Regions from separate parts of the Streptomyces sp. NPDC031132 genome, predicted to be linked through region 1. Evidence: riboswitches for the same ligand, from Rfam matches in the RefSeq annotation. Region 1 holds a riboswitch; each other region holds the start of a gene.
What was found. A riboswitch is a leader RNA that binds a small molecule or an ion and turns the genes downstream of it on or off. The one in region 1 is predicted to bind guanidine.
Positions count from the first base shown of each region.

Region 2: it holds a riboswitch for guanidine, as region 1 does, so the genes downstream of both, ACZ49B_RS18915 (DMT family transporter) here and ACZ49B_RS20335 (Ohr family peroxiredoxin) in region 1, are expected to answer to the same signal.
Region 3: it holds a riboswitch for guanidine, as region 1 does, so the genes downstream of both, ACZ49B_RS34460 (hypothetical protein) here and ACZ49B_RS20335 (Ohr family peroxiredoxin) in region 1, are expected to answer to the same signal.

Region 1 is NZ_JBVIGX010000012.1:188,217-193,167, forward strand. Features, by position in the region: gene ACZ49B_RS20325 (SMP-30/gluconolactonase/LRE family protein) at 1-1,003, opposite strand, end outside; gene ACZ49B_RS20330 (MFS transporter) at 1,294-2,754, shown strand; guanidine-III (ykkC-III) riboswitch at 2,846-2,908, shown strand; gene ACZ49B_RS20335 (Ohr family peroxiredoxin) at 2,989-3,435, shown strand; gene ACZ49B_RS20340 (hypothetical protein) at 3,545-3,880, shown strand; gene ACZ49B_RS20345 (MIP/aquaporin family protein) at 4,621-4,951, opposite strand, start outside.
Region 2 is NZ_JBVIGX010000011.1:137,906-142,856, forward strand. Features, by position in the region: gene ACZ49B_RS18910 (transglycosylase domain-containing protein) at 1-1,180, shown strand, start outside; gene ACZ49B_RS18915 (DMT family transporter) at 1,213-1,533, opposite strand; guanidine-III (ykkC-III) riboswitch at 1,564-1,642, opposite strand; gene ACZ49B_RS18920 (GroES family chaperonin) at 1,705-2,049, opposite strand; gene ACZ49B_RS18925 (DUF3618 domain-containing protein) at 2,096-2,413, opposite strand; gene bcp (thioredoxin-dependent thiol peroxidase) at 2,525-2,992, shown strand; gene ACZ49B_RS18935 (HNH endonuclease signature motif containing protein) at 3,754-4,599, shown strand; tRNA gene ACZ49B_RS18940 (tRNA-Leu) at 4,621-4,696, shown strand; gene rdgB (RdgB/HAM1 family non-canonical purine NTP pyrophosphatase) at 4,757-4,951, opposite strand, start outside.
Region 3 is NZ_JBVIGX010000041.1:37,817-42,767, reverse strand. Features, by position in the region: gene ACZ49B_RS34475 (hypothetical protein) at 1-137, opposite strand, end outside; gene ACZ49B_RS34470 (HAD-IA family hydrolase) at 579-1,208, opposite strand; gene ACZ49B_RS34465 (family 1 glycosylhydrolase) at 1,289-1,915, opposite strand; gene ACZ49B_RS34460 (hypothetical protein) at 2,268-2,582, opposite strand; guanidine-III (ykkC-III) riboswitch at 2,595-2,657, opposite strand; gene ACZ49B_RS34455 (DeoR/GlpR family DNA-binding transcription regulator) at 3,205-3,972, opposite strand; gene ACZ49B_RS34450 (MFS transporter) at 4,143-4,951, shown strand, end outside.

The DNA of each region.
Region 1 (4,951 bases):
CCTTGTCGTCCTTGTCGTCCTTGTCGTTGCTGTCCTTGTCGCCCTTGTCATCTTTGTCGTTGCTGCCCTTGTCGCCCTGGTCCTTCTTGTCTTGCTCATCTTGCTTGCCCTGCTTGTCGCGCACCGCCACGGCACTCGGGTTGGACAGTCCGTCCCGCTCGGTGAGGACGATCGCGTGGGTGCCGTCGGGGCGCACCAGCACGACTTGGTTGGCCATGATCAGCGTGGCGAGGACCGTGTCGTCGTCGCCGGTGAAGGCGAAGTCGTCGATCCAGTCGAGTCCGGTCGCCCTGGTCTGGATGGTGCCGGCGGAGCCGTCATGGCGTACGGGGATCTTCAGCAGTGTCTTGCGGTCGGTGTTGGACACCCACACGGCGCCGTTGTGGACCTTGATGCCGTTGGCGCCGGCCTGGAAGCCGTCGGCCTCGGGGAGCGGCTGCAGCGCGGCCCCCGCGGCCCAGGCCGTGGGGGTGCCACCTTCCTGCGGGACGCGCCAGACGATCCCGCGTGCCGTGTCGGCCACGTAGAACACGCCGCGCTCCTCGTCGAGGGCGAGGCCGTTGGGGAGCCCGTCCACCGGAAGCTGCGCGATCTGGACGGGCGTCCCGCCGCGGGGCCCGACGCGCCAGATGCCGGTCTCGCCCGTTCCGGTGGCGTAGTTGACGTACAGGGTGCCGTCATGGGCGCGCACGACGCCCATGACCACGGCCGCGCCGAGGACCGGGGTGTTCGGGTTCGTCACGGCGGGCAGGGTCGCGAGGATGCGGACAACCCCCCGTTTGTCGACGCGGACGACCTCCCGGGCGAAGGCGAAGGACAGGATCGCGGAGCCGTCGGGTTCGAGGGCGATGCTCTCCGCCGCTTGCCCGGCGGCGAAGTCGAAGTGCGCGAGGACGCGGGGATTCGACAGGGTCGGTTCGCCGGCCGCGGTGGTGCCTGACGCGGTCAGCGTGAGGGCAGCGGCGGCCGCGGTAGTGGCGGCCAGGCACGAGAGTCGGGACATGGGCCTCTCCTTGGACGGGCTCGAAGTGCCGGGGCACGGCACAAGAAAAGATGACGGTGCATCAGCCCGAAGGAGTGGCAGTCAGGGCCGGGAGATCGCCCGCTCAGTCCACCACTTGGGACCAGTTGGCAGCGGGGCCCGCCGGCGCGGGCGTGGTTGCCGAGCCGCCCACCGAATCCGCCTGGGCATCCGCCCGCCACGTCGCCCGCGCCCTGCCGCCGTGGACCTTCATGGCATAGTGGTGCATTCCTGTACGTACCTCTACGGGCTCCCTTCCGAGGAGTGCTGCTGTGGCATCTGTCGGGGCGACGCGGCCCAGCGGGCTCGGCTGGAACCGTGACACGGCGACTCTCGCGCTGCTGTCGTTCGCCATGCTCACGGTTTCGCTCGACCAGTACATCGTCGTCGTGGCACTGCCCGACATCGCCCGCGACCTGGGCTACTCCGCGCAGACCCTGCAGTCCGTGATCAGCGCCTACGCCGTCGCCTCCGCCGGCTTCCTGCTGTTCGGCGGACGCGCCGCGGACCTCCTCGGGCGGCGCCGGATCCTGGCCACCGGCCTCACCCTCTACGCGGCCGCGGCGCTCGTGGGCGGACTGGCGACCGGACCCGGAATGCTCCTGGCCGCCCGCGCGGTCCAGGGCCTCGGCGGCGCGCTCGTCTTTCCCACCACGCTGGCCCTCATCAACGTCACCTTCCGCGAAGGCCGCACGCGCAACCGCGCGTTGGGGATCTGGGGCGGTGCCGGCGCCGCCGGACTCGTGATCGGCGTACTCCTCGGAGGACTGCTGACCCACGCCTTCGGCTGGGAAGCGGTGTTCCTCGTCAACGTGGCCCTCGCGGTGCCCGCGCTGCTCCTCGCCTTCGTGCTGATCCCCGCGGACCCGCCGCGCGACCGGACCCGTAGATTCGACCTGCCCGGTGCGCTCAGCGTCACCCTCGGGGTCACGCTGATCGTGTTCGCGCTGGTCCAAGGGCCCGTGATCGGTTGGCTCTCGCCCGGCATCCTGCTCAGTGCGGCGGCCGGACTCCTCCTGCTGGGAGTCTTCGCGCTCGTCGAGCGGCACAGCAGCGACCCGCTCGTGCCGCCGCGGCTGCTGGCGAACCCCAGCCTCGTCACGAGCGTCGTCATCGCGTTCATGTTCATGGCGACCTTCGGCTCGGTGCTCTACTTCCTCTCGCTCCACTTCCAGCAGATCCTCGGCTACGACGCCCTGGAGACCGGCGCCGGCTTCCTGGTCCCGACGGCGGTCGTCGTCGCGGGATCGACGACCGCAGGTCAGCTCGTCACGCGGTTCGGCCTGCGGCGCACGCTGCTCGGCGCCCTCGCCGTCGGCGCGGTCGGTGCCGTCCTGCTCGGCGCGGCGGTCTCCCCCGACGGGTCGTACGCAGAGCTGGTCCCGGGGCTCGTCGCGCTCAGCGTCGGTGACGGCATCGTGTTCACCGGCATGTTCATCGCCGCCGGGACCGGAGTGTCCGACCGGGACCAGGGCATCGCCTCGGGTATCGCCTCCACCGGCTCCGGGATGGGCGCCGCCGTAGGCCTCGCCCTCCTGGTGCTGGTGGCGACGGCGGGGCTCGGCGGGCTCACGGGCGAGCAGCTGCGCGACGGGACGGCGCACGGGATCAGCAACGCCCTGTTCGTGGTGGCGGCGGGCATCGCACTGACGTTCCTCGTCGCCCTGTTCCGGCCCGAGGGCAGGCCCGCAGCGCAGTCGGCGCTCCCGCCGTGCCAGGGCCGACGCTGCTGACAGCCGGCCAGGGACGGTCGTGGTGGGGACGGTGAGGAGGGTCACCACAGGTGACGGTCCCGGCGGGCCCGATCCCGTTGCTAGATTGTCCGGCGGCCCGGTCCCGAGGCCCCGGACGAGATGCGCCGTACCCGGTTATGCACGACGACGCGCCAGGCGCCGTCCCACCGGCAGGCGCCGAAGCGCTGTCCGGCCCCGGGCGGCGTTCCCTCGTCGCACAGATGGGCTGACCACATGACCGTGCCACTGACCCGCACTCTCTACCGGACGACCGCGCACGCCAGCGGCGGGCGTACCGGATCGGTCGTCACCGACGACGGGCGCCTCGACGTCCGCCTGGCCCCGCCGCGCAAGAAGGTGCCCGGTACCACCAACCCCGAGCAGTTGTTCGCGGCCGGGTTCGCCGCGTGTTTCACGTCTGCGCTGGCCGAGGTGGCAGCCGAGTTCGGCGCGGACGCCTCGGCCGCGCGCGTCGCGTGCGAGGTCCGGCTCGGTACCACGGACACGCCCGCGGGCTACGGTCTCGCGGTCGGCCTCACGGTCTCCCTGCCGGGGTGGAAGGCGGCTGACCTGCTGCCCCTGCTCCACCGGGCGGACGCGGTCTGCCCCTACTCGCAGGCGGTCCGCGGGAACATCGAGGTCTCGCTGCTGGCCGTGGACGACTCCGCCGTCGATGCCTGAGCCGGAAGGCGCCCTCGGACCCCTTCCGGCGGGGGGCGGGCCGGGCATCCCCGTGCCCGAGAGGGGTGCGTGGTTGCGGCGCGGCATCAGCCGGAACGGCGGGCCCCTGGTGGAAGACCGCGAGGTGGTGTGGCTGCAGGCCGGCCCCTACTTCGCCGACAGCCGGGGCTTCGCCGGCGTCACGTCCTTCGACGGTTCCCGCGTGCACTTCCACCACCTGCAGGGCGAGCCCGGGGATGACACGGGCACCTTCCGGCGGGAGGGTGCGAACCTCATCGAGTGGGGCACCAACACGGACGGCAGTACCTTCCTGGAGATCTGGACCCCACTGCCCGCCGACGACGGCGACACCGGCTCCTGGGCCGGCACCGGTTACCACGTGGTGCGCGTCGGCCGGCACCTCGTACACGTTGATTCCCGTGCGGGTACGTACTGGCGGACGTGACCGGTCCACCGCCGGCTTCCCCCGGTGGACGAACGTGCCGGAAAGCGTCCTTGAACGCTTTCCAGCACGTTGTCACGGCGCGGGGTGCGTCAGCGCGGCGACGTCACTTGCCGTAGGTTCTTCCCGGCCGCCGAACCCTGCACGGTCACCGGGCCCTGGACCGACTTGCCCGCCGGGGCGCGCGAGGCGAGGTCGACGGGGGCCGCGAAGCGGACCGTGGACGCCGGCGGCGCCGTCGTGGCCGCAACCTGCTCACTGTTCTCGCCGACCTTGACGCCGTGCGGTACAGGGCCGACTTGGCGGAGGTGTACGTCGAGAATCCGGCGTGCCCCGTGCCGTCGGCGAAGAGCGGCAGGGCGCCGACGATGCACTGATCGCCGGTGGCCGGGTCGGGTGCGGTGCGGAACACGCCCGTCTTCTCGCCCAGGAGCGGGCCGATGACGCCGGTGTTGAAGGTCTCCTAGTCTCCCCCAGGAGCTTGGGATGAGGTCGATCGGTCATTCCAGCCAGGGGCGCGACGGCGCCCGATGGGCCGGTCAGGGCCGTATGACGGCCGAGCGATGCTTGTGCGACACCGGCGCGCAGAAGGTCCTCCGGATCGCGGAGCAGGGCAGGCCCCGCGCGCTTTTCGAGGACCGGTGCCCCCGCGGTCGGTGTGTGCCCCTCCAACTGTCCGTATCTGTACCGCTCGTGGAACCCGTCCGCGTCAGGGCCGACGCGGACGGTGCGCCGGTCCCGGCTCAGGTCGCGTGCGGGGCGGTGGGGTTGCGACGGGGGCGGCGGGTGGAGCCCCGCGTGAACAGGTGGTGGGCGGCAGCGCCCAGGACGGCGCCGAGGGCGGGTGCCACGACGTAGATCCACAGGGCGGCAGTGGCTCCGGACATCAGCGCGGGTCCGAACTGGCGGGCGGGGTTGGCGGCGCCGCCGCTGAGGGGGCCCAGAACGGCCACGATCGCGCAGATGAGGACCGCCAGGACCCGGGGGAACCATCGTGCGTGGGCCGGGTGCGCGAGGAAGAAGCCGATCATCAGGGTGACCACGACCAGGCAGCCGCCCTCGGCCGCGAAGACG
Region 2 (4,951 bases), on a different contig from region 1:
CTACCAGGTGGCCTCCACCTTCAAGCCGTTCGTGTTCGCCGCCGCCGTCGAGAACGACTCCCGCACCCAGGACGGCCGCCTGATCACCCCCAACACCGTCTACAACGGCGACAACAAGCGCCGCGTCGTCGGCACCCGCACCCCCTACGCCCCCGAGAACGAGGGCCAGTTGTCGTACGGGAACATCACCGTCACCACCGCCACCGACCTCTCCGTCAACGCCGTCTTCGCCCAGATGGTCGTCGACGTCGGCACCGCCAAGGTCAAACAGACCGCCATCGACCTCGGCATCCCCGAGAACACCCCGAACTTCGTCGCGAGCCCCGCCATGGCCCTCGGCACCATGCAGGCCAGCGTCCTGGACATGACCCAGGCCTACGCCACCCTCGCCGACCACGGCCGCCACACCCCGTACACGTTCGTCGACAAGATCACCAAGGGCAGCGACAGCATCCACCTGCCCGACCGCACCCCGCAGCAGGCCGTCAGCCGCGAAGCCGCCGACACGACCACGTCCATGCTGGTCAGCGTCGTCGACAACGGCACCGGTACGGCCGCCCTCGCCGCCGGGCACCCGGCCGCCGGCAAGACCGGCACCGGCGAACTGGACCGCTCCGCCTGGTTCGCGGCGTACACCCCGGACCTGGTCACCGTCGTCTCGATGATGGGCCAGGACCCCGACACCGGCTCCCTGGAATCCCTGTACGGAGCACTCGGCGAGGCCCGGATCGGGGGCGGCGGCTACCCGGCCCGGATCTGGGCGCAGTACACCAAGACCGCCCTGGAGGGCAGCGACCCGCTGGACTTCGACCTCGAACTCCAGCCGGGCGCCGAACCGTCCCCGCCGCCGTTCATCCCGAGCAGCCCGGAGCCGACGCCGGACGAGGACACCCCCGAATCACCGGCACCGCCGAGCCGGCCGAACCGCCCCGGCCGGCCGACACCACGGGACGGAGACGAGGACCAGGGCGGCCGGAACCAGGGGCAGGACACCGAGGGCCGGACCACGGAGGGCGACACCACCGCAGGCCAGAGCAACGAGGGCACCACCGGCGGAACGACCCCCGGAACCACCGGCGCAACGACCTCGGGCACCACGGCCGGCACCACCGCCGGCGCCCTGGGCGGCGTCACCGGCGGCCGCCCGCGCAGCCGCCCCCCGTCGGAATACCTGGAATAACCGGGACCACAGGAGTAGCCCGTACGAGGGGCTCAGTGACCGGAGGTCGCCTTCAGCCCCACCACCGCGACCAGCAGCAGGCAGATGAAGAAGATCCGGGCGGCGGTGACGGGCTCACCCAGCACCGCCATGCCCAGCACCGCCGCCCCGGCCGCACCGATGCCCACCCACACGCCGTACGCGGTACCGATCGGCAGGGACTTGGCGGCGTACGAGAGCAGCACCATGCTGGCGACGATCCCGGCACCGGTGAACACACTCGGCCACAACCGGGTGAAGCCCTCCGTGAACTTCATACCGATCGACCAGCCGACCTCGAGCAGACCGGCGACGAGAAGCAGAACCCAAGCCATGACAGGCACCTCCGGAACGAGAGCGAACGGGGTGCGTCGTCTTGTCGTACAGCCACGGCTACCCGGTACGGCGCGTCTCGTCGGGGGTTCCCCACCACCGTAGCAAAGCGCGTGCAGAAGGGCCGGTGACCCCGGTCACCGGCCCTTCGACGATCACTCTCCTACGGGTTCCTACAGGTAGAGCCCGGTGGAGTCCTTGGACCCCTCCAGCCGCTCCGCGGCCACGGCGTGCAGATCCCGCTCGCGCATCAGCACGTACGTCGCACCCCGCACCTCGACCTCGGCCCGGTCCTCGGGGTCGTACAGCACCCGGTCGCCCGGCTCCACACTGCGTACGTTCTGCCCGACCGCGACCACCTCGGCCCAGGCCAGCCGCTTGCCCACGGCAGCGGTCGCCGGAATCAGGATGCCGCCGCCCGAGCGCCGCTCGCCCTCCGGCAAGTCGGACTTCACGAGCACACGGTCGTGCAGCATGCGGATGGGCAGCTTGTCGTGGGTGGTGGTGTTGTCGCTCACGCCACGAACCTACCCGTCCGCGCCCCGCCCGTGCGCCGCAGGGTCATCAGCGCTTGCGCCGCGCCGACACCACGAGCAGGCCGATCACACCCGCCGCGAGCAGCGCGACGGGCGCGATCCGCTCGAAGCGCGGAGCGCCGTCCTCGTGGCACAGGCCGTCCCGTACGTCCGTCAGAAGACGGTTCACGGCGACGACGGCACGCCCGGCGGTGTGGTCCACGGTCGAGGCGACCCTGGCCTTCGCGTCCCCGATGATCGTCTTCGGGTGCATGCGCACGCCGATCTCGTCGAGCGTCTCGGCGAGCTGCTCGCGGCGGCGGACGATGTCCGCCTCGATCTGTGCGGGGGTCCTGGCTTCCGGCACCGCGCTGCCTCCGTCGTCGTGGTCGTGGTCGCATGGGGGCGTAGTCCGCCATGAACAGTCTGTCAGCTTAGTCTCGGACCGTACCGATCCCCTCCCGAGGAGACTGTTGACATGAGCGAGCGACTCCAGCCGGGCGACACCGCCCCCGCCTTCACCCTGCCCGACGCGGACGGCAACGAGGTCTCGCTCGCCGACCACAAGGGCCGCAAGGTGATCGTGTACTTCTACCCCGCGGCGCTGACGCCGGGCTGCACCAAGCAGGCCTGCGATTTCACGGACAACCTGGCGGTGCTGGCCGAGGCCGGCTACGACGTGATCGGCGTGTCCCCGGACAAGCCGGAGAAGCTGGCGAAGTTCCGCGAGAAGGAGCACCTGAAGGTCACCCTGGTCGGCGACCCGGAGAAGAAGGTCCTCGAGACCTACGGCGCGTTCGGCGAGAAGAAGCTGTACGGCAAGACGGTGACCGGGGTCATCCGATCCACGGTGATCGTGGACGAGGAGGGCAAGGTCGAGCGCGCCCTCTACAACGTCAAGGCCACGGGCCACGTAGCCAAGATCATCAAGGACCTGGGCATCTGACTCCGGCCAGCCCTCCACACCGACGGCCCGCACCAACCAACCGGTGCGGGCCGCTCCGTTAATCGGACGTAACTATCCGCATACCGGTTCGTTAACCCGTACGAAGCCACGAACGCGTGGCCGGCCCGGAGGGGCAACGATGGCGGTGCGATACACGCGAGACCTCCTGGAAGAGGCGGCTCGGGAAACGACGAACTTCAACGACGCGGTGATCTGGTGCGGGGCACCCCTACACCGGGCTCCAGGCGCTACCTGCGCGCGAAGATGCAGGAGGCAAGCGTCGACTTCTCCCACTTCCCGACGCAGTGGGTGCGGCACACGGAAGAGCGATTGCGAGAGTTGGTCGCAGCCTCGACGTCCGTCAGGGAGGTGGTCTCCCGGCTCGGCATCAGTCAAGTCGGCGGCAACCACACGCACATCAGCCGACGGATAGAGGCGCTGGGTATCGACACCTCGCACTTCACCATGACGCGGAAGCAACGCCCAAAGGGATCTCTGGGACCTGTGCTCACCCTGCGGACCCCAGAAGAGGGCAGGGTCCCGGGCGAGCGGCTGCGCAGGGCTCTGCTTGCGTCCGGAGTGCCGGAGGAGTGCGCGGAGTGCGGCGTCGGAGTGGAGTGGAACGGCAAGCCGCTCCGTCACGAAGTCGACCACGTCGATGGCAACTGGAGGGACAACCGAGCCGAGAACCTGCGGCCCATGTGCCCCAACTGCCACGCCGCGACCGACACCTACCGCGGACGGAACCGGCGGCGCGCGCCATGAAAAGTCAGAGGTACACACGTGACCTGCTCACACAGACAGCGCAAGGCGCCACCAGCCTCGTGGATCTGATGCGCCAACTCGGCGTCTCTCTCGAGAGCGGCGATCGCAACTACCTGCGCAACCGACTGGCCCACTACGGAATCGACACAGCACACTTCGTCGACGAGGCACTTCCCGCCCGAATCCCCCAGTCTTACACGAGGGAACGGCTGGCGGAGGCCGCCGCCCATTCGCACAGCATCGCCGACATGCTTGCCTACATGGGCGTCGTGCCCTACGACAGCGCGTTCGGCCACCTTCGGAAGAAACTCGATCGCTTTGGGATCGATACATCACACTTCACCACGCAGCTGCGCGGCAGAGAGCGGCTCTTCTCACGTGACGAGATCACCCAGGCCGTCGCCGAGTCCCAAAGCATGGCGGGAGTGATGCGATCGCTGGGGCACGGCGAATTCAGCGGAGCGGCTCGCGCGAAGGCGAGGCGGAGCATCAAGGAGTACGGCATATCGACGGAGCACTTCACAGGGCAGGGCCACACCGCAGGACGTCCCTCACCGACCCGCAGGGCGGCGGAGGACATCCTTCGACGGCTCGAAGTCGGCTCCAGCCGCGAAAAGACCGCTGTTCTGCGCCGCGCCCTTGATGACCTGGACGTACCGCACGTCTGCGACGAGTGCGGAGTCGGCGACACTTGGCAAGGCAAGCGGCTCGTTCTGGAGATCGATCACATCAACGGGGACCCGCTGGACAACCGCCGCGAGAACCTCCGTTACCTGTGTCCGTCCTGCCACAGCCAGACGGGTACATTCGCGAAACGATCTCGCCGCACAGCACAGGGGTAGGCACAGTAAAGTAGCCGCGATGGGTCCGTACCCCAGCTGGCCAAGAGGGCGCCGGTTTAGGTCCGGTGTGTCGTGGGTTCGAGTCCCACCGGGCCCACTCCACCGAGGCCCCGTACGCGAGTTCCGCGTACGGGGCCTTCGGCGTGCCAGAGCCGACTCAGCCCAGCAGGGCGCGGATGAACGGGACCAGGGCTCGGAAGGCCTGGCCTCGGTGGGAGATGGCGTTCTTTTCCGCCGGGGTGAGTTCCGCGCAGGTGCGGGTGTCGCCCTGGGGCTGGAGGATCGGGTCGTAGCCGAAGCCGCCGGTGCCCGAAGGGGCGTGGCGGAGGGTGCCCAGGAGGCGGCCTTCGAC
Region 3 (4,951 bases), on a different contig from region 1:
CAGGTGACGTGTTGCTCGTCGGTCCACTGAGACGCGTCGCCGAGTTCCTCCTGAAGGCGCGTCAACTCGGCGTGCGCTTCGTCGGTCGCTTCCTGCAGCTCGATCAGTTCGTCCAGTACATCGGGTTCTATTTCCATTTCCGGGATTTTATGCGTCAAGATCCTGCTGGCTGGCAGTGCCGCCGCCCGTTGGGCCGCCGCTCGGGTAGGGTCCCCGGCCTGCCACCCCAGGTGGTGATCGGCTCGGTTCGACAGTGGTTCGGTGTGCGACTCTGCGGGCGATCGCCACCGGCACGCCCTGTGACCGGTTCGGCGACAGCCCTGTGGCTGGTCAGTGAGCTCCGGGCATTGTGCATGGGTACGCTGGTGGCAACGGGTGAGCGTCAGCCGGGTCGAGGCTGCTGCCATGGGGTAACCAAGCGGCTTACATGAAAAGCGCATCTGCTTGTTCGCTGGCTGCCATGGATTTGACTGTTCAGGTCTTCCGATGTGTCCGGGCCGTCGGCCCCTGTACCTCTCCCACCACCGAAGGCTCCGGGCCGCCGTTCCTCTGCGGCTGTGAGCCGGTCAGGCGTCGGATCAGCGTGCGTCGGTCAGGGGGATACCCAGCAGGTCCTCAAGCTGGGAGACCGTCTGCTCGGGCTGCAGCGCGTGCACTCCCGCGAAGCCGAGCTTCTCCGCCGCCCGCACGTACTCCTCGGTGTCGTCGACGAATACGCACTCCTCGGCCGGCAGGCCCAGCAGCTGCAGCATGACCTCGAAGAGTTCCGTGTCGGGCTTGCGCATCCCGTGGCACTCGGAGATGACCACACCGTGATAGAGGGTCTCGAGCTCGTAGCCGTCGTACAGGTTCCAGGGGGCGAGTCCGACCGAGTTGGACAGGATGCCGACCTTGATCCCGGCCCGCTGGGCTGCGGCGGCCGCGTCGATCATGGTCTGCTCGGGTCGCAGGTCGGCGAACATGCGGCCCATCAGGTTGTCCGGAGAGAGCCCGAGCTTGGGGGCGGCGGCCTCGTTCCATTCGGTCTGGGTGATCGCACCGCGCTCCAGTTCGTGGGTGAGCCGTACGCCTTCGGCGTCCATGTACAGCGCCTTGATGCACGCGCCCTGTGCCAGCCCTTCGCGCTGTTCGAAGGCCAGCACGGCCGGCAGCAGGGGCGTGGTGAGCACCCCGCCGAAGTCGAGGACGAGGCCGGTGCGGTGAGACATACGGGAACTCCAGCAGTGTGAGGGGTCGGGGCGATGGCCGGGGCTGAGGACGCGCGGTCGGCAGCGGTCCCGGCCCGTCGTCATCGGGGGCTGTCAGCCGCGGATGAAGGACTGGACGACGTGTGCGCTGTGCTTCGGGACCCGGTTACGGTCGAACAGCCCGAAGGGAACGGTGTAGCCGTCGAGCCAAACGTGCCACGCAGGTAGGCCTTCTCCGCATAGCCGGCCGGGTTGTCGACCGGCATCCAGCCGTCGACGAGGTCGCCGAAGGTCTCGGCGACGAAGTCGACGTGCCGGGCCCACGCAGCCGCGGCCGAAGGAGAGAGGAAGCCGCCGTCGGCCGCGACCCAGACGGGCAGGGCGGTGTGCAGCAGGCACGCCCACATCGTCAGGCCGGCCTGACGGCCGGCCCCGAGGATCTTTCGGTAGTGCTCGACCGCCCGCTGGTCGCGGCGTCCGGGTTCCGGCTCGATCCGGGCCCAGTCGAGGGACATCCGGTGGTCGCCGAATCCCCAGTCGGCCAGGAGCCGGAAGTCGGAGGCGTACCGCTCGTCGAAGCCGTTCCCGGCGCCGCTGCGCGGAGCCTTGCCGGCCTCCTCCCAGCCCCACCAGTTGTCCGCCGGCGTCGCGCCCTGGCTCTGGGTGGCCGAACTGGCCGTTCCCCACCTGAAGCCGGGGGGAAAGCCGCCGGGGCCGGACGAGGTCATGGTCGTGCTCCTGATCGGTCTTGGACGGGCGGTCACGTATGCATCGGGAGACGGCCCGGTAGGCGGGCGTTCGGTGGCGGCCACCGCACCCGAGGAAGACCGGCCCCGGAAGTTGATCTCCGTGGAAACGTATCACCGGCCGTACCGCGCAACTCCCGCAGGTTCCCTCGGTGCCTCGCGGCCGGCACCCGTACAACGGGCGCGCACCTCCGCTGCGGGAGAGCTCGGTCGACTCGTCCCGGGGCAGCCTCCCGAAGCGGTCGGGGAGGGCGGGGTGATCCTTTACCCGGACGACATGGACGCCTGGGTGCAGGTCGAGTCCTCCGATCGAGCCGGCATCGGCAAGAAACCCTCACACGGACGGTTCCGCTGGTCCGGGCTTGCCTGCCCGAGCCGGCCGCCGCCGGGCTGATCCTGGCGACACCTCGCCGCACCCCTGGTGTCCGCGTCGCTCTCCTCGGAGGGCGAGGGCGGCGGCCGAGCGGGCCGACTCGTATGCGGTCCGCTTGCGTTGCACGCGGACGGCGCGGCCGAGGGCGATGCCGAGCGACTGGTTCGACGCGCGGGCCTGTTCGACGGTGGCGAGCTCCTGCTGCTCGTCGCCGAGGCGGTGTCGGCAGCGGGCGAGCAGCACGACTGCGGTGGCGTCGTCGGGGTCGCCGGCCATGACGGGGCGCCTGGCGCGTCGTCGTGCGTAACCGGGTACGGCGCACCTCGTCCGAGGCCTCGGGACGGGGCCGCCGCACAACCTGGCAACGAACGCGGGCCCGGCGGCACCCGGAGTGCCCCACCTTGCCCCTCCGCCCCCTCCTCCCCGTGCACGGTTCTCACCGGTACACCGCTTCGCGACGCCCGATGCGTGCGGCGAAGTCCTTGGTGGCGCGATCCCGTGACAGGTGGATCCAGGTGTACGGAGCTTTTCGCCTGGTCGGCGACGTCCTGGATGAAGGCCTTCTCGCGCGCTTTGCCGATCTGCTCGCCCGTCGCCCACAGGACGTCGAACATCTGGTTCGTCCGGCGACTCGACGCGTTCCAACGGCGACTCCTCCCACGTGCGTTGGTGTGCGGCGTGCACGTTGGCCAGTTCCGCGAGCTGTCCCCGCATGCGCAGCAGGTCGAGCTGGACCCCCTGTACGCGCTCCTCCCACCACTTGAGCAACTGCGCGGACCCGTCGGTGGGGTTGGTGGCGGCGAACCCGGGTGCGTGCCGTGCAGGAAAGGTACGTTCACACGAAACCCAGACGGCCGGACGGACCCGCCCCGCGGCGTGGCCGGCCCGACTGCCGGGCTCAGTCCTCCGGCGGATGGACCACCTCGACGCCCTGGTCACGCAGTACTTCGACCGCGGGGGAGTCGGCGGGGGCGTCCGTGACCACGAGGGCGATCTCCTCCATGGAGCAGATGCGGCCGAGCGCCGCCCGGCCGATCTTGTCGGCGGTGGCGACGAGGATCACGCGTTGCGCCGAGGCGACGGCCGCCCGCTTCACCTGTACGTCGTCGAGGTTGTAGGCGGTGGCGCCCTGGATGGGGTCGACCCCGCAGCAGCCCAGGATGAACGTGTCGAAGCACAGGTCCTTGAAGGTCTGGACAGGTGCGTGGCCGTAGAAGGACAGCTCCTCGGGGCGCACCTGCCCGCCGGGCATCACCAGTTGGATGCCGGGATACGCGGAGAGGGCGAAGGCCGCGTGCAGTGAAAGGGGCGCGACGGTGAACTGGCGGTCCGCCATGGCCTTTGCGATGGCGACCGCCGTCGTGCCCGTGTCCAGCGCGACGGTCTCGCCGTCGGTGAGCAGTTCGACCACGGTGCGCGCGAGCCGCTCCTTGGTCTGCGCCCCGGACATGGCCCGGATCGCATAGGGGGGTTCGACGCCGCCGGGCAGGCTGCTCACGGCGCCGCCGCGCACCCGGCGCAGCGCGCCCCGGGACTCCAGTACCTCCAGGTCGCGGCGGACGGTCATTTCGGACGCCCCGGTGGCCTGGGCCAGCTCGGCCACCGTCGCACGGTTCTGCCGCATCAGCAGTCCCACGACGAACTTGTGCCTCTCCATGACGTTCATGTGTCTGCTTTTAGCACAGAAGGGGCGGGAGGGCGCTGCGGTTGAGCGTTTCGCACATGCTCACTGTTGAAACGAACATAGCTGATGTGTAGTGTGAGTGAAATAGTGTGAACTTACCGCTGCTGTGAACGTTGAGCATGTTCATTCGACCATGACCGATGAGGAGAGCCATGACCTCCACCAGCGAGGCCGATCTGCCAGAGGGAGGCAAGCCCCTCCTCACCACCGTCGCGATCGCCGCCTCGTGCCTGGCGTTCGTGGTGATCGGCGCCCTCCAGGCGCTCTACGGCCCGGCGATCCCGGCGCTGCGCGACGCATACGGCATCAGTCCGGCCGTGGCCGGGCTCAGCCTCAGCGCGCACTTCGTCGGCGCCTTGCTCGGAGTGCTGATCTACCACCTCCTGCGGGGCCGCCTGAACAACCGGGTGCTGCTCGGCGGCTCCTACGCGCTCATGGCCGTCGGCGCCGCCGTCTTCGCCTTCTCCCCGAGCTGGACCCTCGCCCTCGCCGGGACGTTCGTCATCGGCCTGGGCTTCGGCGGCATCGACTACGGCCTCAACCAGCTCTTCGCCGCCGGCTTCGGCCACCGCAGCACCGCCATGCTCAACCTGCTGAACGGGCATTTCGGCATCGGTGCGATCGCCGGCCCCGCCCTGATCGGCTGGCTCGGGGCGGACAACTACCCGGAGATCTTCGTGGGCACCGGCGTGATCAGCCTGCTGATCCTCGTCACCCTCGGCGGGGTGGCCGCCCGGGAGCCCGCCCCCACCCCCGCGGAGGGCGCCGAGGCGGGCGGTGCCCGGGTGCTTCCGATCATCGCGGTGTTCATCGGGATCTACGTCCTGCACGTCGCCATCGAAACCGGCGTCGGCGGCTGGGAGCCCACCCACCTCGAAGCCGTCGGATACGGCGCCGCCACCGCCGCGACCGCCACCTCCGCCTACTGGGCCGCCATGACCATCGGCCGGTTCGTCGCCGC